Regions from separate parts of the Telluria sp. LT1R51-2 genome, predicted to be linked through region 1. Evidence: riboswitches for the same ligand, from Rfam matches in the RefSeq annotation. Region 1 holds a riboswitch; each other region holds the start of a gene.
The links. Region 1 has a riboswitch for cobalamin ahead of AC56LH_RS03580 (TonB-dependent receptor). Riboswitches for the same ligand answer to the same signal wherever they lie in the genome.
Positions count from the first base shown of each region.

Region 1 (7,324 bases):
GTCGGCTGCGGCGCGGCCAGCACGGTGTATTCGGCGCCGACGCGTGGATCAGTCGGCGAAGCATTGGCGAAACCGGCAACCAGGGCGGCAGCAACGAGGGCAAAACGCAGAGTGCGCATAACATCCTTCCACAAATATGATTGAGCGAACGATCGCGAGATTACCACTTTTTGCCCCTGCCCTGTCTGCAGGGCGCGATTTATTGCATTTGCTTACCGCTGAAACACGGGTGCAAATACATCAGCCACCCGCGCCCGGCAGACGATCGATCAGAAGTCGTAGCGCAGCGACACCTTCAGCTGGCGGCCATCGCTCGGGTAAATCCCGGCGCGGCAGCTGAACGCGTAGCTGTAATGCTGGCGATCGAGCAGGTTCAGGCCCGATACCGACGCTTCCCATGGGCCAAAGCGGCGCGCATAACGGGCGTCGACCGTGGTGTACGACGGCACGCGTGCGTCACAGCTGTTGGCAAAGTCGTCGCCAAAACGCTGGCTGGCCACCCACTGCGCGCCGACATCGGCGGTCTGGCCATTGCCTGGCGTCCAGGCCAGGCGCGTCGTCACGACGTGTTTCGGCACCAGCACCATCTCGCGGCCGGCATTCGGGCCATCACGGAACTCGGATTGCACGTACTGCCAGGCGCCCGTCAGCCGCAGGTTGTTCGCCAACAGCGCGTTGCCTTCAACCTCTACACCCTGGCGTCGGGTCGGGTCGAGATTGGTGTTGATGCCAAAGCCGCCGGCCAGCGTCGGATCGAAGAAGATTTCGTTCGTCAGGCGGTGACGGAACACGCGCGCCGTGGCCTTGCGCGCATCGTTGCCAAAGGCGACGCCCAGTTCCAGGTCGCGCGAGGTTTGCGGGGCCAGCACGCCAGGGCTAGAGCGGAATGAGTTTTCATCGATGTTGGCGATGCGGTAGCTGCGGCCGGCCTTGGCGAACACGGTTACTTCGCGCGCGACGTCGAAGCTGCCTTCGACGGTGAACGCGTTGACCGACTGCTCGGTGTCTTCCGGCTCGACAAAGGCGAGCGGGTCGGCGTAGTCCTTGTCGAAACGTTCATGGCGCGCGCCGACGGCCAGGCGCGCATTGTGCGGCGCGTTCCAGGTCAGCTCGTCACGCACGTAGATCGCCTTGGACTCCTGTTTGGCGTCGCCGGCCGAGAAGCTCGACGTCACCTGGCGGTCCCAGCGGGTCAGGTCGATCCCGGTGACAAATTCGTTGCGCTTGTCGCCGAGCATGGCGGTGTGGCGCAGACGTGGCGAGAACTGGGTCTGATCGGCCTGGTAGCGCGAGGCCGATGGGAAGCCCGAGAACACATACGTCGAACCGACATCGCGCTCGCGGTGCGACAGCTCGGCCGCCAGTTCGATGGCGCCGATGCGGTGTTCGACGAAGGCGCTGACACGGTCGGTGTCGAGCGAGCCGAAGTCGTCCGGCGTGTTGCTCTGGGTCGGGATCGACTGGAATTGCGCGTCCGTCAGCGAACCCGGAAAACGCGCGTCCGAACGCGAGCTCTCGAAGCGCAGGCCGGCACGGCCGTTCGCGCCATACGCATATTGCACGCCGCCGCTGAAGCTCGTCTGCTCGTACCGGTTGTTGTCGCGGTAGTTGTCGGTGCGGCGATCGGTCACGGCGGCGTCGAACGACCAGGGGCCGGCGCCGTGCGCGATCGAGGCGCGCAGGTCGCGGGCATCGAAGCGCCCGGCCTCGGCAAACAGCGAACCGCGCGTACCGCTGCCCGATGGACGGCGGGTGAAGATCTGGATCACGCCTGCCGTGGCGCCGTCGCCGTACAGCACGCTGCTGCCGCCGCGCGTGATCTCGATGCGCTCGACCGTATCGATCGAAATACTCGACAGCACAGTATTGGCCAGCTCGTTTTCATTCAGGCGCACGCCGTCGACCATCACTACCACGTTCTGCGCGCTGTTGGTGCCAAAACCCCGCAGGTCCAGGCTGAAGTCGGGCGAGCCGTCCAGGCTTTGGCGACCGAAGACGCCGCCGATCTTGCGGATCGCCGCATTCACGTCGGCCACGCCGGAGGTGCGGATCTGGTCCGCCGTGATCACGGTGGCGCCGATCGGCGTGGCGGTGGCCGGGAAACGGGCGGCGGTGACGACGACCGGCGCCAGCGTTTCTTGTGCGGTGGCGATGGTGGCAAAGGTGGACACGGCGAAGGCGCACGCCACAACGAGGGGCGCGCGGCGCGCAGGAGCTGCAAAAGTCATGATGAATGTGGTCTCGGTAAAGGGCGCCCTGCTGCGTCCCCGCAGCCCGGCGTCGAAGGAAGCGCGTGGCGCTTCCACCTGTCCTGGCCGGTATCCGGGCTGGCAAGCGGGACGCCCTCACCTTCCTGTCGTGCGGAAAGTGGTTATCGAGATTGTCTGCCACGGCGCAGGATGTGCGAACGCGGCGCTTGTCGACCGTTGCGGGGGCAGCACACTTCCAGGCCGGCTCGTGGCGCAGGCCTGTCGTGTTTCCCGTTTAACTTCGCGCGCCGGAATGCGCACGAGAGCACCAAAACGGCGCGATTATACCGTGTCGGCACGCGCCCTGGCAGGTCAGCTGCCCCGCTTGCCGCGCGACTGCTCTTCGAGCTTGGCGGCCAGCTTCTCGGCGGCCAGGCGGGCTTTCTCGGCCACTTCAGCCGCGTGCAGCGCCAGGCTGGTCGCGCGCGAATCCGGCGTTTCCAGGCTGATGCGGCCCAAGGCGCCCTGGCGGTAATCCTGCAGCAGCGAGTGCGCGGCCTTTTCGTAGTCGTACTCGCCGCCGCGCACGCGGAAGCCCCTGCGCATCGCGACGCCTTCGATCACGCCCACACCATCCATGCCCTCGGTCTTCAGGCCATAGCGCGCGGTGAGCAGGTGCGGGTAGCGCTGCAGCAGCAGCTCACCCAGGTATTCCGCCACTTCTTCTTCGACCAGCGCATTGGTACCGATGGCGTGGCTCGCTGCCAGCATCAGGCCATCGGTGGCCATGGCGATCTTTGGCCACAGCATGCCGGGCGTGTCGACCAGCACCACGTTCTTGTTCAGGTACAGGCGCTGCTGGACCTTGGTCACGGCTGGCTCGTCGCCCACCTTGGCCACGCGTTTTTTCAGCAGCGCATTCATCAACGTCGACTTGCCGACGTTGGGAATGCCCATGATCATGATGCGCAGCGGTTTGGTCGGCACGCCGCGGTGCGGCGCCAGCGACAGGGCCAGATCGGGGATGCGGGCGACGTCGGCCGGTTTCTTGGTCGTCATCGGGTAGGCCGTGACGCCATCCTGCGCATCGTAATAGGCTTTCCAGGCGGCGGTGGCGACCGGATCGGCCAGGTCGATCTTGTTCAGGATCTTGAGGCTGGGACGCTGGCGGAATTTGCGCAGCTGGTCCACCAGTGGGTTGCAGCTCGCCTCGGGCAGGCGTGCATCGAGGACTTCGATCACCAGATCGATGTTCTCCATCTGCTCGGCCGCTTCCTTCTTGGCCGCGTTCATGTGGCCCGGGAACCATTGTATCGACATGCTGTTGCTTTCTTTATCTTTCGTTCAAGGTGCTATTTTACGCTGGTGGCGCGCCCTGGCGTCGCGAACCCGCCACAGCCGGCGTTTCTCTTCTGCACGACGTTGAGCCGTTGCAACACTGTTGACATATTCGGCGTGCACACTGGGCTTTGGCCACGCATGGTGGCGGGCCGCCAGCGGAGACGACATATGCGCGCACGGGACAGACTGAAACGATCGATGGTGCGCTGGTATGGCGTGGGCTTGCTGTGCTGCGCCATCGCGGTGTCCGCGCTGGTCGAGTTGCCGCTGGTGCCTTACTGAACCAGCTCCGGTTCGCTGCACCCGGCCGGTGGCAACGTGGCTGCCGGGTCGAACGCCGCCAACCGTTCGCGCGCCGCCATGCGGTCCTTCGCATACTCGGCCAGGTAGCGGCTGCGTTCCTCGCTCTGCCATGCGTGATCGGGCACGTGCGCCAGCGACAGCGTGCGGCTGACCAGCACGGGGCCCTCGCGGCGCGCCAGCAAGAGCCGGTCCGGATCGGCATTTTCGCGCAGCAGATAGCCTTCGACATCGCGCAGCACGAGCGGCAGGGGTGGCCCGGGGTCGGCGTCATGCAGCAGCTTGCCGTGCACGCGCAAGACCACCGCCTGCGTCCCCTGCCCCAATCGTTCGTTGAAGCTCGCCAGCGCGAACGGGCGGCCCAGCGCATCGTCGATGCGGCCGCTGACCACGTAACGGCCGGCCAGGCGCACGTCGAGCGGCAGCGTGAACTCGACGGCGTCCGGGCCGATCGCTTCATGCGGCGCGCCGGCCCACATGGCCGGCAGCTCGGGAGAATAGATCACATCGAACAACACGACACCCGCGCGGCCATTGACGCTGAAGCGCACTTCACTGCGAATGGTGCCGTGAAAGCCCGCCAGTGCACTCGTTTGCGGCGCGAACGTGGCGCGCCAGTGGTCGCCGTCATCCTGCGAAAACGCCAGCGTCACGCGAGGCGCGGGGCGAGCTCCCTGCACAGCCATGCCCTGGGTCAGCGCACGCGTGACCACCAGCGGTACTGCCGCGCCGTGCGCGTCAACAACGCGCAGCGACAACTCGACCGTTTCGCCTGCCGCCAGGTAGACGCGCGACTGCATGGTCTGCACCAGCACGCCCGGATCACTGTCGCCGCCATCGACACGCATCGGGTTCGATTCGCGCACCGGCTGGTTCGGATACAGCTGGTCGGGATGCTGCGCGGCCGGGCGCGAAGCATGCGGATAGCGGCTGTGCTGGAGGTAGCTGCAATAGGTGTGCTGCGTTAATCGGACCTGTTCGGCAAGCTGGCGTTGGCGCATGGTACGGTCGTCGCCGGCAGAATTCATGACCGGCACCGGCCCGAGAAAATGCAGGCCGACCGCTGCCGCCGGTGCTGCAAGTGGCAGTGCTGGATCATCCTTGCGCCAGAACAGGCCGACCACGAGCGCAGCGACGACGACCAGCGCCAGCCAGACGGCGCGCCGCCTAGTTGGCCGTATCGACCATCGCTTCACGCATGACTCCGATGATGCCAGCCCAGTTGCCGTCCCCATAGTGGTTGAAGCGTTCACCGTCGTCGCGGAACACGACCGAGTGCCAGCTCCACTTGACACTGCCGCCCTGGTTCGGCGCGGTGCCCAGGCGCAGGTCGTCGCACAGCCAGTCGCCCGGATTGCACAGCGCGCGGCCCGCATTGCCGGCCACGCCGCCACTGCTGTGATACGCCACGACCTCGTCGTCCTGGCCCGGCAACAGGAACGAGTAGGCGGTGCCGCGCGCGCCGGCGTAGCGATAGAACCAGACGTTGCGGGTGTCGTTGTGGTTGTACATGGCGCGCGCGGTGCTGGTCTTGAGGTCTTGCACGAGCGGCTCGGACGTGGTCCAGGCGCCGGCGTTGGCGAGCTCGGAGCCGCCCGCCGCGCCGGCCGCGACGCGCACCCATTTGAGGTTCCAGCCGGTCTGCACACCGCCGCTGGCGGCGCATACACCATTGGCGTTCGCGCTGGCGTCCGTCACGGCGCGCGCCGAGCCGCCGTAATTGGCCAGCGTGTAGCCAAGCAGCAGATCGCCCGCACTGTAGGTGGCGATATAGCACCAGTTCTGGCCCGTGCAGAAGCAGTCGAGCGCATCGCGCACGCGGCCGCTTTGCGACGCGATGCTGCTGCGCCCGTCCCAGTTGACCGCCTGCTTGTTGATGCCGGCAGGCGTCGCGGCCGGGCCCCAGTAGCGAAAGTCGCTGTAGTTGCCGGGCGCACCACCGCTGCTGCGGCCATTGATCCAGAGCGTGTAGTTGGTGGCGCCCGCCACGGTGCTGGCCAGCAGCAGGCACAGGGTGCAGAAGATGTAGAGGGCGTACGGGATGCGGCGGTGCTTCATGCTGGTCTCCTCGCTCATGCTGGTCTCCTCGCGGCCCGGCTTGTGCCGGTGCTACGTTAGAGCGCAGAATGCCGCCGCGGTTCCCCGGCTATTCGAGATCGGCCAGCACCTTCAGGTGCGCCACCACGCTGCGCGCCAGCGACGACAATTCATAGCCGCCTTCAAGACAGCTGACGATCCGCCCGCCGGCGTATTGGTTGGCCACCGCCACGACCTGCCGCGTGATCCACGCGTAGTCCGCCTCGACCAGCCCGATGCCGCCCATGTCGTCGTCGCGATGGCCATCAAAGCCGGCCGAGACAAAAATCATCTGCGGCTTGAACGCATGCAGCGCCGGCAGCCACTGCTCCTGCACCAGCTGGCGCACGGTGTCGCCCTCGCAGCGCGCCGGCACCGGCACGTTCACGCAGGTGGCGGTAATCGGTTCGGGCTCGGTGTACGGAAAGAACGGGTGCTGGAAGAAGCTCGCCATCAGCACGCGCGGATCGTCGCGGAACGCGTCGGCCGTGCCGTTGCCGTGATGGACATCGAAGTCGATGATCGCCACACGCTTCAGGCCATGCGCCTCGAGCGCGTGGCGCGCGGCGATGGCCACGTTGTTGAAGAGGCAAAAGCCCATCGGCTCGGTCGGCGTGGCATGGTGGCCCGGCGGGCGCACCGAGCAGAAGGCGTTGGTGACCGTGCCGGCGATGACGTCGTCGGTTGCTGCCACCGCAGCGCCGGCTGCGCGCAGCGCCGCCTGGTAGCTGTGCTGATTGAGCGACGTGTCGCCATCGAGCGGGTAGTAGTCGCCCGGCGTCGTGGGCACGTGGTCGCGCACCAGCGCCAGCGCGCCCGCCGTGTGGTTGCGCAGGATCTGCGCGGTATCGGCCAGCGGTGCACTGCGCTGCTCGATCAGGCCATCCAGGCGCGCCAGGATCAATTGGTCGTCGATGGCCCGCAGGCGCGCCGGGGACTCGGGATGCCAATCGCCCATCTCGTGCCGCAGGCAGTCGGGGTGGCTGTAAATCGCTGTACTCATGATGCTCGGTCTCCGCCTGTGCTCATCCATTCACACCTTGCCACGCCGTTCTCGCATAGAATCCCTTGGGACGGCTGTTGCTGTCGACGTATGAAGATTGCCAATGGCGCTAATCTACCACGGCAGGCCACAGCGCTGCTGTGCCGCCTTGTCAATCATGCCATGCGTGCCAGGTCCGCCGACCTGTTTCATGTACCGAATAACGTAAAGCCAATCATGTTCAACAAATTGCACGCCGTCGCACGCCAGGTCAACGAGGTCGTGGTCGGCAAGGACCAGCAAGTGCGCCTGGCCCTGACCTGCCTGCTGGCCGGCGGCCACCTGCTGCTCGACGACCTGCCGGGCGTCGGCAAGACCACGCTGGCGCACGCACTGGCCACTTCGCTGGGCCTGCGCTTCAACCGCGTGCAGTTCA
Region 1 is NZ_JCASIM010000001.1:802,614-809,937, reverse strand. It holds gene AC56LH_RS03585 (thiol:disulfide interchange protein DsbA/DsbL) at 1-119, opposite strand, end outside; gene AC56LH_RS03580 (TonB-dependent receptor) at 270-2,228, opposite strand; cobalamin riboswitch at 2,297-2,537, opposite strand; gene ylqF (ribosome biogenesis GTPase YlqF) at 2,562-3,509, opposite strand; gene AC56LH_RS03570 (hypothetical protein) at 3,806-5,026, opposite strand; gene AC56LH_RS03565 (hypothetical protein) at 4,998-5,906, opposite strand; gene AC56LH_RS03560 (histone deacetylase family protein) at 5,977-6,909, opposite strand; gene AC56LH_RS03555 (AAA family ATPase) at 7,126-7,324, shown strand, end outside.

Region 2 (7,324 bases), on a different contig from region 1:
TGGGCTTCGGCGAGATGGGCATTGGGAACACGACTTCTGCCGCCGCCCTGATGCACAAACTGACCGGCCAGCCGGCGGCAGCCTGCGTTGGTGCAGGCACCGGCCTGACACCTGACGGCATCCGCCACAAAGAGCACGTGGTTGCTGCCGCCGTCGCGCATCACGCCAGCGTGCACCAACTGCTTGACGTGCTGGCGACCTTCGGCGGCTTCGAAATCGCGATGATGGCCGGCGCCATGCTGCAGGCAGCCCACCTGCGCAAGGTGCTGCTGATCGACGGCTTCATCGTCACCAGCGCGCTGCTGGTCGCCGCGCGCCTGCAACCGGCGATCCTCGACTATTGCGTGTTCGCGCACTGCTCCGGTGAGCATGGCCACGCCCTGCTGCTCGAGCAGCTCGGAGCACGGCCGCTGCTCGACCTGGGCCTGCGCCTGGGCGAAGGCACCGGCAGCGCACTCGCCCTGCCCCTGCTACACGCAGCGGCCAACTTCCTGAGCGAGATGGCGACCTTCGCATCGGCCCAGGTCTCGGGACAACTCGACGAGCACGCGGAATGATCCATCAACTGCGCCTGTTCTTCATTGCGCTGCAGTTTTTCACGCGGATCCCGATCCCGCGCTGGGTCGGCTTCGAGCCGGCCTGGCTCAATCACGCGTCGCGCTACTTCCCGCTGGTGGGCGTGGTGGTGGGTGCGATCGGGGCGGCCGTCTACGTCATCGCCGCGCACTGGCTGCCAGCGCCAGTGGCCGCCGTGCTTTCCACCGCCGTGACGATCTACCTCACCGGCGCCTTCCACGAAGACGGCTTCGCCGACACCTGCGATGGCCTGGGCGGCGGCATGACGAAAGAACGCGCGCTCGAGATCATGAAGGATTCACGCGTCGGTGCGTATGGTGCGATCGGCATCGTCTGCATGCTGGGCGCGAAGCTGGCCGCACTCGCCACGCTGCCACCCTTGACTGCTGTCGGCGCCCTGCTGCTGGCGCACCCGCTTTCGCGCCTGGCCGCCACATCCCTGATCTGGCAGATGGAATACGCCCGCGCCGAAGGCAAGGCCAAGCCGCTGGCCGTGCGCATGAGCAGCGCCGAATTCGGGATTGCAACGCTCACGGTGCTCGTGCCAGCAATCGTGCTGCTGGCCGTTGGCCTGCTCGACCTGGCCGCGATTGGCGCCGCGCTGTTTTCGGCCTTGCTGGCCACGCGCTGGCTGGCCCATAAATTCACGCGCCGGCTGCAGGGCTACACGGGCGACTGCCTTGGCGCCGTGCAGCAGTTGGCCGAAGTGGCCATCTACATCGCGGTGCTGGCCACGCTCGGCCGCGGCGCGCTGGCCTGATGCGCCTGTACCTCGTACGCCACCCGAAACCGGCCGTGCCGGCAGGGTACTGCTATGGCCGCACCGACCTGCCGGCGCAGGACACTGAGACTGCGCGCGTGCTGGCGGCGCTGCATCATCAGAACCTGCCCGGCGCCATGCCGGTCTGCGCCAGCCCGTTGCAACGCAGCGCCGTGCTGGCGCAGCAGCTGTCAAGCGCACCCACGTTCGACGCACGCCTGGCCGAGATGGACTTTGGCGCGTGGGAGCTGCGCCACTGGGATGACATCACGCGGGACGAGATCGATGCCTGGAACGCCGACCTGCTTCACTACCGCCCGGGCGGCGGCGAAAACGTCATGCAGGTCGCCGTGCGCGTGGCCGAGTTTCGCGCCGACATCCAGCGCGCAGGGCACGCCGAGGCACTCGTCATCTGCCACGCCGGCACCATGCGCCTGCTGCACGCCATGTCCGGCGGCGGTACATTGGAGGATGCTGCGCTGCGTGCGGCATCGACACCACACCAGATCGGCTATGGCGAAGTCATGGTGCTGGAAATATGACAATGCCCGGTTCAACCACCTTATAATGAGCGCGTTTTGGTGCTCGCACCTGCGTTCGCAGGTGCAGTTAAACGGGAAACACGAAGCCCTTCACACGGCCAACGCGTGCTGCCCCCGCAACGGTAAGCAAGTGCTGCAGCCTCTCATCGGATCCTGCGGCAAACCGCCCCCTCATACCACTGTGCTTTTCTGAGCATGGGAAGGTCGGACGGCCATACTTGTCAGCCCGGATACCGGCCAAAAGGTGGATACGCGCACAGCGCGATCCTTTGAATCCAGCCCACGGGGACGTCGGCGGGATGCCTTTGATAAGAACCACTCATGAATTTTCCAGTAAGCCGGCAAGCGGCCGCTGTGTCGCTCGCACTCGCCCTCATCTCGTCCACCGCCATCGCCGAAGTCGCTGACACCGTCGTCGTCACCGCCACCCGCACGCCGCAACCCGCTGCGGACCTGATCGCCGACACCACCGTCATCAACGCCGAAGAGATCGCGCGCTCGGGCGCCGGCTCGGTGGCCGACATCCTGCAGCGCCAGCGTGGCATCGAGATCACCCGCAACGGCCCGGCCGGCACCGCCACCAGCGTCTACGTGCGCGGCGCGAACGCCAACCAGATCGTCGTGCTGCTCGACGGCGTGCGCATCGCCTCGGGCACGACCGGCACCGCCAGCTGGAATGCCATCCCGCTGGGCGCCATCGACCGCATCGAAATCGTCTACGGTCCACTGAGCACGCTGTACGGCGCCGATGCCATCGGCGGCGTGATCCAGATCTTCACGCGCAAGGGCGAAGGCGCACCTGTCGTCACCGCTTCGGTCGGCGCGGGCAGCAACGCGACGCTGCAGGGCGACGCAGGCATCTTCGGCAGCAGCGGTGGCCCGAATGCCATCAACTATGCCTTCGGCGCCGGCTACGAAGAGTCGGATGGCTTCTCGTCCACGCGGCCCGGTGCGTCGGGCTACAACGCGGACGAAGACGGCTACCGCCGCCGCAACGCCAATGGTCGTGTGTCGATGGCGCTCGCGCCGGGTCACGAGATCGGCGCCCAGTTCCTGGCCAGTCGCACGTACAGCCAGTACGACGCCAGTGGTTCCGGCAGCTACGATGTGCACAGCGACACGGACCTGAACACCGCCGCCGTCTACATGAACAACCAGATCCTGCCGAACTGGCGCAGCACCATGCAGTACGCGCGTTCGGAAGACAAGTCGGGCAGCTTCAGCAACGCCACGGCCAGCGGCGCCAGCCAGGTCGACACCAAGCAGAACGAATTCTCGTGGCAGAACAACGTCGCCATTGGCCAGGACACGCTGCAGCTGCTGTTCAACCACCGCAAGGAAGAAGTGGCGTCGATGCGCAAGACACGCATCACCAATTCATATGCAGCGGCGTATTCGGCCAAGCGCGCCAATCACCTGTTCGATGTCAGCGCGCGCCAGGACCGCTCGGTCTACGGCAGCCAGAACACCGGCGCTGCAGGCTACGGCTACGAATTCGGCAACGGCCTGCGCGCCACCGCCAGCATCGGCACGAGCTTCCGCGCCCCGACGTTCAACGAGTTGTACTTCCCGAACTACGGCCTGGAGACGAACAAGCCGGAAAAAGGCCGCAACCGTGAAGTGGGCCTGCGCTACGACGGCAATGGCTACAAGCTCGACGCCACGTACTTCCACAACCGCCTGACCGACATGATCGTATCAAGCACGCCCTGCCCGGATGGTATAAACCGCAGCTGCGCCTACAACGTCAACGAAGCAACGCTCGAAGGCTTCTCGCTGGCCGGCAGCACGCGCCTGATGGACGTGAACCTGCGCGCCAGCCTCGATTGGCAGGATCCGCGTGACGACACCACCGGCCGCCAGCTGGCGCGCCGCGCGAAGAAGCACGCCAACTTCGCGGCCGACTACGTGATGGGCCAGTTAAAGAGCGGCGCCGAGCTGACCGTGTCGGGTGACCGTTTCGACAACGCGCCCAATACCAGCCGCCTGGGTGGCTACGGCTTGCTGAACCTGTACACCACGTACCAGTTCACGCCCGACTGGTCCTTGCTGCTGCGCGTGAATAACGTCGCGGACAAGAACTACGAAGTGGCGCGCAACTACGGCACCAGCGGCCGCACCTGGTTCGCGTCGCTGCGCTACGGCATCCGTTAAGCTGGCATTTTTCGCCCGCGGCGCACGCGCCGCGGGCATCGATCAACTATCAGGGCCCGCATGCAAGCACCCGTCCCGTCATTACGCCAACGCGCCACGCTCATCGTCGGCGCCATGCTGGTCCTGGCCATCGCCACCCTGCTGTTCTCGGGCATGACCGGTTCCATCCGCGTGCCACTCAGCGATATCCCCGACGCCCTGCGCCAATTGGCCAGCGGCCAACCCGAATCCCTGTCCGCATCCCTGCTCGACCTGCGCGCCAGCCGCGCGCTGGTGGCCTTTGCCACCGGCGGCGCCCTCGCCCTGGCCGGCCTGATGATGCAGGCGCTGTTACGCAATCCCCTCGCCGACCCGTATGTGCTGGGCGTCTCGTCCGGCGCGTCAGTCGGCGCCCTCCTCGCCCTGCTGCTCATGGCGTCCACGCTGATGGTCGATGCGGCCGCACTGGTGGGCGCGATTGGCGTCTCCCTGCTGCTGTACGTGTTGGCGCGGCGCGACCTGCGCAGCGGCCAGGCCGCCGAAGGCGGCGCCTCGATGCTGCTGCTGACCGGGGTGATTGTCTCGGCCCTGTGCGGCTCCCTCGTCACCCTCATGCTGTCGATCGCGCCCGAGGGGCGCCTGCGCAGCATGATCTTCTGGCTGATTGGCGACCTGGCCGGCGCGCCGCTGCGCCTGGCGCCGTGGATCGTGCTGGTCGGCGCGCTACTGTTTGCCATGCGCAGCGCACGCGCCATGAACATGGTCGCGCTGCACGCCGAAAACGCCGTCACGCTGGGCGTGCGCGTGAGCGCGCTGCGCAAGGGCCTGTTCTTCGTGTCGGCGCTGCTCACGGCGAGCGCCGTCACCAGCGCCGGTTCGATTGGCTTCGTCGGCCTGATCGTGCCGCACGCCTGCCGCTTCGCCTTCGGGCCCGATCACCGCGTGCTGATTCCCGCCGTCGTCCTGAGCGGCGGCGCGTTCCTGGTGCTGTGCGACACGCTGGCACGCACGATCGTCGCGCCGCAGCAGCTGCCGGTCGGCGCCATCACGGCGATGATCGGTGCGCCGGTCTTCCTGTATCAACTGCACCGCATGCGCAAATGACCGTCATCGCCACCCACGACCTGCGTCTATCCATTGCCGGGCGCACCCTGGTGCAGGGCTTGAACTGGTCCGCGCAACCGGGCGAATGCTGGAGCATCATCGGCCGCAACGGCGCCGGCAAGAGCACTTTGCTGCGTACGCTGGCGGGCTTGCACCAGCCCGACGGCGGCGCGGTCCACATCGGCGGACGCGCCCTGGCAGCCTGGCCGCTGACCGACCTGGCGCGCGAGCGCGCCTTTCTCGCCCAGTCGCGCCACGACGCCTTTGCCTACACGGTGCTCGAGAGCGTGCTCTCGGCGCGCCACCCGTACCACGCCAACCGCTACTGGGAAGGCAGCGACGACCATCAGATTGCGCTGGAAGCCCTGGCGTCGATGGACGTGAGTGACCTGGCGGCGCGCGACGTGCGCACGCTGTCCGGCGGCGAGCGCCAGCGCGTGGCGATTGCCGCCCTGCTGGCCCAACAAACCCCGTTGCTGCTGCTCGACGAGCCAGCCAATGCGCTCGACCTGGCGCACCAGGTGAGCGTGACAGGCCTGCTTGCGCGCCTGTGCCGCGAGCAGAATCGCACCGTGGTCATGATCGGCCACGACCTGAACCTGGCTTCGCGCATCTCGACCCACGTGCTGCTGCTGATGGGCGATGGCCGCTGGCATGCCGGCACCAACGAACAGACCATGCAGAGCGCGCTGCTGGGCGACTACCTCGGCCACCCGATCGAGATGATCGAACATCACGGCCGCCGCATCTTCATCCCTCAAGAGGATTCCGCATGAACGACATGACTTCCGAACAAACCGCTGCGCTGAACGAGCGCCATCGCGTGCGCATGGAGCGCAAGAAAGCCGTCATCGACGCAAAGATCGCGTCGGCCGACAAAGAGATCGGCATCATCATCGTCAATACCGGCAACGGTAAAGGCAAGAGCTCGAGCGCGTTCGGCATGGTCGCGCGCGCACTGGGCCACGGCATGCAGGTCGGCGTGGTCCAGTTCATCAAGGGCGCGCTGTCGACCGGCGAGGAAACCTTCCTGCGCCGCTTCCCGGACGAAGTGCGCTTTCATGCGATGGGCGAAGGCTATACCTGGGAAACCCAGAACCGCGAGCGCGACATCGAAAAAGCGACCGAGGCATGGGCGCTGGCCAAGCAGTTCCTGTCCGATCCGAGTATCGGCATGGTGGTGCTGGACGAACTGAATATCGCGCTCAAATACGGGTACGTCGACGTGCACACCGTGATCGCCGACCTGCTGGATCGCCCGACCATGCAGCACGTGGTGATCACGGGCCGTGGCGCGCCGCCCGAACTGGTGGCGATCGCCGACACCGTCACCGAAATGAACGTCGTCAAGCACGCGTTCAAGGCGGGGATCGGCGCCCAGGCCGGGACGGAGTGGTAATGAACCCGCATCCCGGCGCGCGCGTGGTGCTGGTGGCGGCAATGGCCTCCGGCCAGGGCAAGACTACCGTCACGGCCGCATTGGCGCGGCGTTTGATCCGCATGGGCAAGCGCGTGCGCGTGTTCAAGTGCGGTCCCGACTTCGTCGATCCGGTGATGCTGGAAAGCGCGTGCGGCACGCCCGTCCACAATCTGGATTTGTGGATGGTCGGCCTTGAAGCCTGCCGCCAGCGCCTGCAGGCCGCCGCTGCGGAGGCCGACGCGATTCTCGTCGAAGGCGTGATGGGCCTGTATGACGGCGCGCCATCGAGCGCCGACCTGGCGCGCGCGTTCGGGATTCCGGTGCTTGCGGTACTGGATGCATCGGCGATGGCGCAGACGGCCGGCGCCGTGGCGCAAGGCTTGCGTGACTATGGTCCCGTGCAGATGGCTGGCGTGATCGCCAACCGCGTCGCCAGCAGCGGCCACGCGGCGATGGTCAAGGAGTCGCTGCGCGACATTCCCCTGATCGGCACCCTGGCGCGTCAGGAACATCAGCTGCCCGAGCGGCAACTGGGCCTGGTGCTGCCGGGTGAAGTCGAAGAGCTGCAGCGTATCCTTGACGCGCTGGCCGACAGCATCGAGTTCGATGAGGCGGCGTGGGATGCGCTGCCTGTGATGGTGCCCGCATTGGCACCGGCGCACGCCGTCCCGGCGCAGATCGACACGCCGCTAGCCGGCCGCACGATCGCAATCGCGCATGACCCGTCGTTCATGTTCGTGTATCCGGCGAACGTCGAGCTGCTCAAGGCGCTGGGCGCGCAGATCACCT
Region 2 is NZ_JCASIM010000003.1:5,542-12,865, reverse strand. It holds gene cobT (nicotinate-nucleotide--dimethylbenzimidazole phosphoribosyltransferase) at 1-557, shown strand, start outside; gene AC56LH_RS22550 (adenosylcobinamide-GDP ribazoletransferase) at 554-1,336, shown strand; gene AC56LH_RS22545 (histidine phosphatase family protein) at 1,336-1,878, shown strand; cobalamin riboswitch at 1,899-2,134, shown strand; gene AC56LH_RS22540 (TonB-dependent receptor domain-containing protein) at 2,200-4,032, shown strand; gene AC56LH_RS22535 (FecCD family ABC transporter permease) at 4,093-5,115, shown strand; gene AC56LH_RS22530 (ABC transporter ATP-binding protein) at 5,112-5,891, shown strand; gene cobO (cob(I)yrinic acid a,c-diamide adenosyltransferase) at 5,888-6,514, shown strand; gene AC56LH_RS22520 (cobyrinic acid a,c-diamide synthase CobB) at 6,514-7,324, shown strand, end outside.
Region 2: it holds a riboswitch for cobalamin, as region 1 does, so the genes downstream of both, AC56LH_RS22540 (TonB-dependent receptor domain-containing protein) here and AC56LH_RS03580 (TonB-dependent receptor) in region 1, are expected to answer to the same signal.

Region 3 (7,324 bases), on a different contig from region 1:
CAGCGCGCCGGTGGCGCCCACGCCGGCGCGCAGCGCCTGGCCACCGCCGATGCCGCCCATCACTTCAAGCGACGCTTCACGGCGCGGCGCCTTGCGCACGGCATTGATGATGGCGCCGGTCGTACCGCTGCCATGGACCACCGAACCGGGGCCGCGCAGCACCTCGATAGTCTCGTAACCCCACGGATCGGATGGATAGGTGGCCGTGCCGGAGCCGACCAGCAGGCGCTGACCGTTTTCCAGCAGCGCGACCGAGCTGTTGCCGTTGAAGCCGCGCGCCGAATAGCTGATGCCACTGCCGGGCGAGCTGCTGTCGGTCAGGCCGGTGGTGCGGGTCACGGCGTCCTTGACCGACAGGTCGCCGCGCGCCGCGATCGTTGCGGCGCTGATGGTCTCGGCGCTGGCGGGCAGGTCGAGCGTGCTGATATCCAGACGGCTGCCGGTGCTGTTGGGGCGGTCGAACGCCAGGCCGTCGTCGTCCGCACTGGCGTGGATGGTGACGGTGGGGACGGCCTGGGCGAAGGCGCCGGTGGCGCACAGCAGGCCGATGGTGGCCGGCAGCGCGCGCAACAAGGTTGTTTTCATCATCTGCTTTATTTTTTTGCGGGGGTTTCCGTGGGCTCGATCAGCACCAGCTTGCCGGTTTTTGGATCGCGATAGACTTCGCCGACGCGGTCGTAACCGCTGCCGTCCTGCGTGACGCCGCTGGCGGGGCGCTCGATCTGGCGGCCTTTCTCGACCGGTTGCGGTGGTTTGATGGCCCCTTGCGAGCCGGCGATCGCCGCGATCAGGCCGCAGGCAAAGACCAGCATCACGTCGACCAGGTTGACCAGGCTCGCGCGCGGGTCTTCGTCGCTCTGGTCAAAGCGCGCGTCGAGATGGCGGTACAGGCGCAGACGCCCACGTGCCGGGGCGCTCATGCCAGCGGCTCCATCGCGTCCAGCGTCTCTTCGTACCAGCGGCGACGCAGCTTGCCGATCACCAGGCCGGCAATGCCGGCAACGAGGCCCAGCACGGTCGCATCGAAGGCAACCGTCACGGCGCTGGCCAGCTTGGCCGGATCGCCTTCACCCAGCGCGGCCAGGCCAGGCCCGAGCGGAATGATCGTGGCCATCAGGCCCAGCATCGGCGGGATGCGCGCCAGCAGGTCGGCGCGCTCCAGACGGTGACGGGCCAGCTTCTGTACGTGCTCGACGTTGCCGGATGCGCGCAGCCGGGCCAGCCCGTGAAAGCGTTCGCCGACGGCGATGCCCGATTCGACCAGCGCAATGGCGCAGCCGGCCAGCAGCGCCACCAGCGAAGGCGTGAGCAGCCAGCTGACGGCGTCGTGCAGCCAGGCATAGGACAAGTGATCGATCATGAGGTACTCCTTACAGGTTGAGGGATGCTGCGGCCGCGCCACAGGCCGAGCGCAAACAGGGCAAAGCAGGTCGCCAGGATGACCAGGACCTGCACGATGCGCAGGCCAGGGAGCGGCGCGGGTTCGGGTTGTTGGTTGAGTTCATACACGCGCATGGCTGGCGGGGCCGCGGGTGCGGGCGCAGAAGGCGCCTGTCCTTGCTGCGCGTCGGCGCGTGGTGGCGCCGCGGCCGGTGATGCCGCCGCTGCCGGCGCGCCGGCCGGCACCGGGACCGCAAGCGCCGGCAGCATCTCGCCGCGCGCCTTTGCCAGCGTCACGCCAAGCTGCTGCGCGTCGCCGCGATCGAGTTGCGGCGCCAGCCAGCCCCACATCGGGTGATCGGGCGACGTGTGGCCACTGCCCGGCAAGCCATTGGCGGCAACCAGGCGCGCCAGCTCGCCGCCCATCGTGCGGATCGTTTCCGGGTCGGTCTTCCAGAAGCCTTTTTCGGCAGCCACCATGAACACGGCCAGCATGTGCGCCTTGACGTGCGCGTTGTGGCGCTGGCCCAGAAATTCGGGCAGGCCGAGCTTGTGCACATCGTCGAAGTAGACGGCCTTGACCTCGTCCCAGGCCCAGTTTTTCACGAGGTCCGGGCGCGTGACCTGCCAGCCCCACAGGTTCTCGATGAATTCCTGCCCCATCGTCCGTGCGCCCGAGTAGCCGTTGTCCATCAACGGGCGCAGCCACGCCGGGTTCAAAAAGCGCCCGCGCAATTCGCCCAGCAGCGCGGTGGCCAGCGGCTCGACGTCGGCCTGGCCGGGCCGCCCGTGCTGCAGGATCAGTGCGTCCGGCACGCGGCCGGTGCGCGTCTCGACGGCCAGCGACAGGCCGCCCAGATAGTCGAAGGCGTCATTGTTGTCGAGCAGGCCGTACAGATTGCTGGCGCGGCCGTGGTAGGTGCGGTGGATGCCGTCCAGCGCCACGTCGAAGGCGCGGTGCTGCGCGTCGCCGTCGGCGTCCAGGCCGTACGCGTGGCCCATGCGATTGCGGTAGGCGCGGCCGATTTCCTCACGCTCGCGCCAGGCGCCCGAGCGTTCGGTCAGGCGGTTCACGCCCGTGCCGTACGCGCCCGGCGCATCGCCGAACACGCGCAGCGCGGCGCCCTGCCCCGCTTCGATGGTCGAGGCACTGCCCGCGACCAGCGCGCGCTGGCGCACCAGCCACTCGCGCGCGACCCGGTTGTCCTGCACGGCCTCACTACCCCAGGCGGCGCCCTGGAGTGGCGCCAGCGCGGCTTGCAGCGCCTCGCGCAGGACCGGGTCCTGGCGCGCCATCGTCTCGGCGGACGCCGCCAGAGCCAGCCGGCCGGCGCGGTCGATCAGGCGGATCAGATTCGGGTACAGGTCGCGGAACAGGCCAGACGTGGTCACCAGCGCATCGCGCCGCACGGCGCCCGGTACCAGGCGCACGTCGGTGACGATGCCGCGCGCATTCCATACCGGCTCGGCGCCCATCATGGCCAGCGCGAAGCCGACCATCACGCCCTCATCACGCACGGCGTCCGACGCCCACAGGATGATGCCTTCGCTGCCTTGCTCCCGCGCGGCGTCGCCCTTGCTGCGCGCCATCGCCTTGGCCGCCATCTTTTGTGCCAGCCCGAAACCCAGGCGCGTCGGCAGGATGTCGCCATCGACCGCGTGGAAGTTGCGGCCCGTCGGCAGCGCCTCGGGCGAGCGCAGAGGATCGTTGCCCTTGCCCGGCTCAATGTAGCGGCCATCCAGGCCCGCGAGCAAACCCACCATTTCGCGCCGCGGCGAGTCGCGCAGCTTGTCGGCGATGGATGGGTCGTCGATGCCGCTCTTGGTCATTGAATCGAGCATCAGGTCGAGGGACTTCTGGTCCCACGGCCGGCCAAACACGTGCAGGCCGAACGGCATGAACTTCTCCTGCAGCTTGGTCAGGTAATGGCCGACCTCGTGCGCCAGCAAATCGTCATCGGCAGCATCAAAGCCGATGCCCCGCACTTCGAGCACGTCGGACATCGACGCTTCGAGTTCGGCGCGCAGGTTCAGCGCCACGACGCGCTCGCGCATCAGTTGCGCGGCCTGCGTCTTGAGCGATTCGGACGACGCGGCTTCGAAACTTTCGACGATCTGGCGCAGCGACAGCAGCTCGTCGTACAGCGGCGTCGTTGCCAGCGGTGGCGTCAGGTGGTCGACGATGATCGCCAGGCCGCGGCGCTTGGCCTGCGTGCCTTCGCCCACGCCGTCGACGATGTACGGGTAGATGCCCGGCAGGTCGCCTGCGATCACGCTGGGATAATCGTCGCTCGACAGGCCCACCGCTTTACCGGGCAGGAATTCAAAGGTCGAGTGGCGCCCCACGTGCACGACGGCGTCGGCCTTGAAGCGGTCGCGGATCCAGTGGTAGAAGGCCAGGTACTGATGCGGCGGCGTGATGCTGGTATTTGCGTGCAGCAGTTCTTCATCGACTTCCCAGCCGCGCGGCGGCTGCGGGCCGATGAACACATTGCCGAACATGAGGCCCGGCACCAGCAGCTTGCCGCTGTCGACCATCACCTTGCCGGGCGCCGGGCCCCAGCCGCGCATGCCTTCGATGCCGTAGCCGATCAGGCGGCGATACAGTGGTGCGAGCGCCTTGCACGGACTGGGTTTACTGTCATCGAGACAGGCGCGGTAGCCGTCTTCGAGCGCATGCAGGTCGCGTGTGGCCTGGACGCGCTGCGGATGGTCGACACCTTCGACCAGGTGCAGCAATTCCTTGATGATCGTCTCGGCCTGCTTGCGGCCCGGCGCGCGCTCGCCCTGCGCTTCGGCGACCAGCACGTCGGCATGCAGGCGGCCCAGCATGCCGTCCTTCATCTCGCCTTGCACGCGCGGTGCAAGCGTCGCGAACCAGCGCGCGTAGTCGGCCGCGCTGACGCTATTGACGGTGGCGCTCATCTCGCGCAGCGCGGCGCGGTCTTCGGGCAGGTTCACGCCGTGCGCCATGATCATGTCGAGCAGCGCTTCGGGCGTGGCCGGCAGATCGCCGACCGTGTAGCCGGCGGCTTTCAGCGCATGCAGCATGTCGAACAGTGACGCCGGCACATTCAGGTTGTCGGCGCCGATATTCTGGCGGCCCGGCGGGTGGTTGTAATAGACCATCGCGACACGCTTGTCGGCATTGCGCTTGGCACGCAGCGCCAGCCAGCGGCTCACGCGCGCCGTCATGCGATCGACTTCGGCCGGCAGCAGCACCGGCGGGCGGTTCTCGATGCCGGTCAGGCGATCGCGCTGCGACTGGCCCAGCGCCGCCACCACCATCGGCTGGCCGATGCCCTGCAGCTCGGGCAGCGCGACGCGGTACTGGACCGAGTCCGGCGGCAGGCCGTCGGGCGAGAGCTGCCATTGCATGGCGGTGCGGTCCGACAGGCGGATCGCCTTGAACACGGGAATATCGAGGCGCTTGAAGGCTTCGCTGACGACTTCGCGGCCTTCGGCGGCGCCGACGACGAAGTCCTGCAGCACCACCAGCGCCGCGGGCTTCGCTGGCGCGATCAGCTCGGGCAGGCGCACCAGCGCTTCGCGCGAGGCGCCGCCCCAGCGTGTGAGCAGCTGCACGCAGGCCTGGCCCTGTTCTTCGATACGACGGCACAGCGCAGCCGGCACCATCCCATCCATGTTCGCCAGGTCGAGCACGACGACGGTCGGGCGGTCGTTCAGACCCAGCTTGGCGGCGTTGCCCCAGGCCGCGGCATCCTGCAGCTCGTTCTGGCCGACGCGCAGGCGCAGTGTCGGCTCGGGCAGCGGCGCGCCCAGGGCTGTCGATGGATGCAGCAGGTTGGCGATGAGGGCGGTGGTGTTGTCCACGCCGCCCGCTTGCCAGACGCGCCGCGCCGCGAGCCAGTGGCGGGCGGCGGGATTGGCCTCTGCCGCCTGCAGCGCGGCAGGCGCCGGGGCTTCGGCTGCGAGTTCGCGCAGCAGCTCGGGCGCGAAACCGGCCAGGCTGCCGTGCGCCGCGCGCGTCATCAGGTTCAGGCTTGCTTCGCCATTGAAGGCCAGCACCGCGGTGCCTGGTTTTGCGTGACGCGCCAGCGCATCCTTCATGCGGCGCGCCGGATCGCCGAACAGGGACACTGCCAGCACCGTGTCGGCGCCGGCGATCCACTGGCCCACCTCGCGTTCGCTGGCGGCCATCAACTGGGCCGGCGTGCGTAACTGAATCCGGTCGCGCGGGTGGCTGGCCAGGTGGCGGTGGGCAGCCTCGATCGCGCCCGGCGCGGCGCGCTCGGTGACCACGGCGAACATGGTGGCGGCGTGGCTGTGGGCGCAGGCGAGCAGGGACGCGAGCAAAAGCACCAGCGCAGTACAGGCGCGGGCAAGCGAAGCAGTGTTCATGTGAACGTCGACCTTTCAGCTGCGCGCCATCAGCGCGCATGACAACGGGCAGACGTCTTCCTTCCACGCTGGACGCAACAAGCCATGCGCACGCGTACGTGCGAACGCCTGCGCGAGCGCATTGGCAACACAGAAGGAACGACGAACTACCAACCGGCACGCCCACACCCCGGGACGTACGCAATGCATCGTGAAGGCCGGTCTTCTGGCTTGCCGTCATCCTTCCCGGGTCCTGCCTTCCCGTGCACGGGGCACAGTGGCGTTCGACGAGGGTCGTCAGGCATACAGCAGCGGGGGCTGCGCCGGACTGGCGTGCGATGGATTCGCACACGTCACCGGCTTCCCGTTTCACCTTCCTGCAGACGAGCAGGACGGCACCATTCACTTGATTGGGCGCGATTCTACAGCCAGGGTGCGCCACTGTCACCGCATTCTTTGGCCTCTAGGGAAGCACTGATTAATTCATGGAGGCGGACTTGGCACGGAAAATAGCCACCTTGCGGCGTTGCAAATTCTCGCAATAGCTCGCTATTGCTGCGATTTGCGCCTTGCATGGCGGCTTTTTCCGCAGCCAATTCCATCCCCCAGAATAAATCAGTGCTTCCCTAGCCTAGAATGGCGGTATCGTCCGGCCAGGCCGGCACCCACTCCTTCTTCGCGACCGTTCACATGATCACACGACAAGACTGCCTGGCCCTCGACGCGGCCGATCCGCTGGCTCCCCAGCGCAATGCCTTTGCGCTGCCGGACGGCGTGATTTACCTCGACGGCAATTCGCTCGGCGCCCGCCCCCGCGCGGCCCTGCAACGCGCGCAGGACGTGATCGCCGCCGAATGGGGCAATGACCTGATCCGCAGCTGGAACACGGCCGGCTGGTACGACCTGCCGCAGCGCCTGGGCACCCTGATCGCGCCGCTGATCGGCGCTGCGGTCGATGAAGTGGTGGTCACCGACTCGACCTCGGTGAACCTGTTCAAGGCGCTGGCTGCGTCACTGAAAATGCAGGCCGACGCGCCGGCGCACGCCGCCCGCCGCATCATCCTCACCGAGCGCGACAACTTCCCGAGCGATATCTACATGGCCGAAGGCCTGATCGGCTGGCTCGAACGCGGCTACGAGCTGCGCCTGCTCGACAGCTGGGCCGACCTGCCGGCCGCCCTCGAAGGCGATGCCGGCGCACAGGTGGCGGTCGTGATGCTCACGCACGTGAACTACCGGACCGGGCGCATGCTCGACATGAAGACGATCACGGCGCAGATCCACGCCGCCGGCGCGATGGCGATCTGGGACCTGGCCCATTCGGCTGGCGCAGTGGAAGTCGACCTGAATGGCGCGCAGGCCGACTTCGCGGTGGGCTGCACCTATAAATTCCTCAACGGCGGGCCGGGCGCGCCCGCGTTCATCTGGGTGCCGCAGCGCCACCACGCGCAATTCACGCAGCCGCTCACAGGCTGGTGGGCGCACCGCCAGCCGTTCGCAATGCAGCCGGCGTTCGCGCCGGTGGCCGGCATCAAGCGCGCGATGTGCGGCACGCAGCCGGTGGTGGCGCTGGCACTGATCGAATGCGGGCTGGCCGTGTTCC
Region 3 is NZ_JCASIM010000002.1:874,140-881,463, reverse strand. It holds gene AC56LH_RS22120 (TonB-dependent receptor) at 1-588, opposite strand, end outside; gene AC56LH_RS22115 (DUF2149 domain-containing protein) at 594-920, opposite strand; gene AC56LH_RS22110 (MotA/TolQ/ExbB proton channel family protein) at 917-1,360, opposite strand; gene AC56LH_RS22105 (cobaltochelatase subunit CobN) at 1,357-5,742, opposite strand; cobalamin riboswitch at 5,921-6,139, opposite strand; gene kynU (kynureninase) at 6,412-7,324, shown strand, end outside.
Region 3: it holds a riboswitch for cobalamin, as region 1 does, so the genes downstream of both, AC56LH_RS22105 (cobaltochelatase subunit CobN) here and AC56LH_RS03580 (TonB-dependent receptor) in region 1, are expected to answer to the same signal.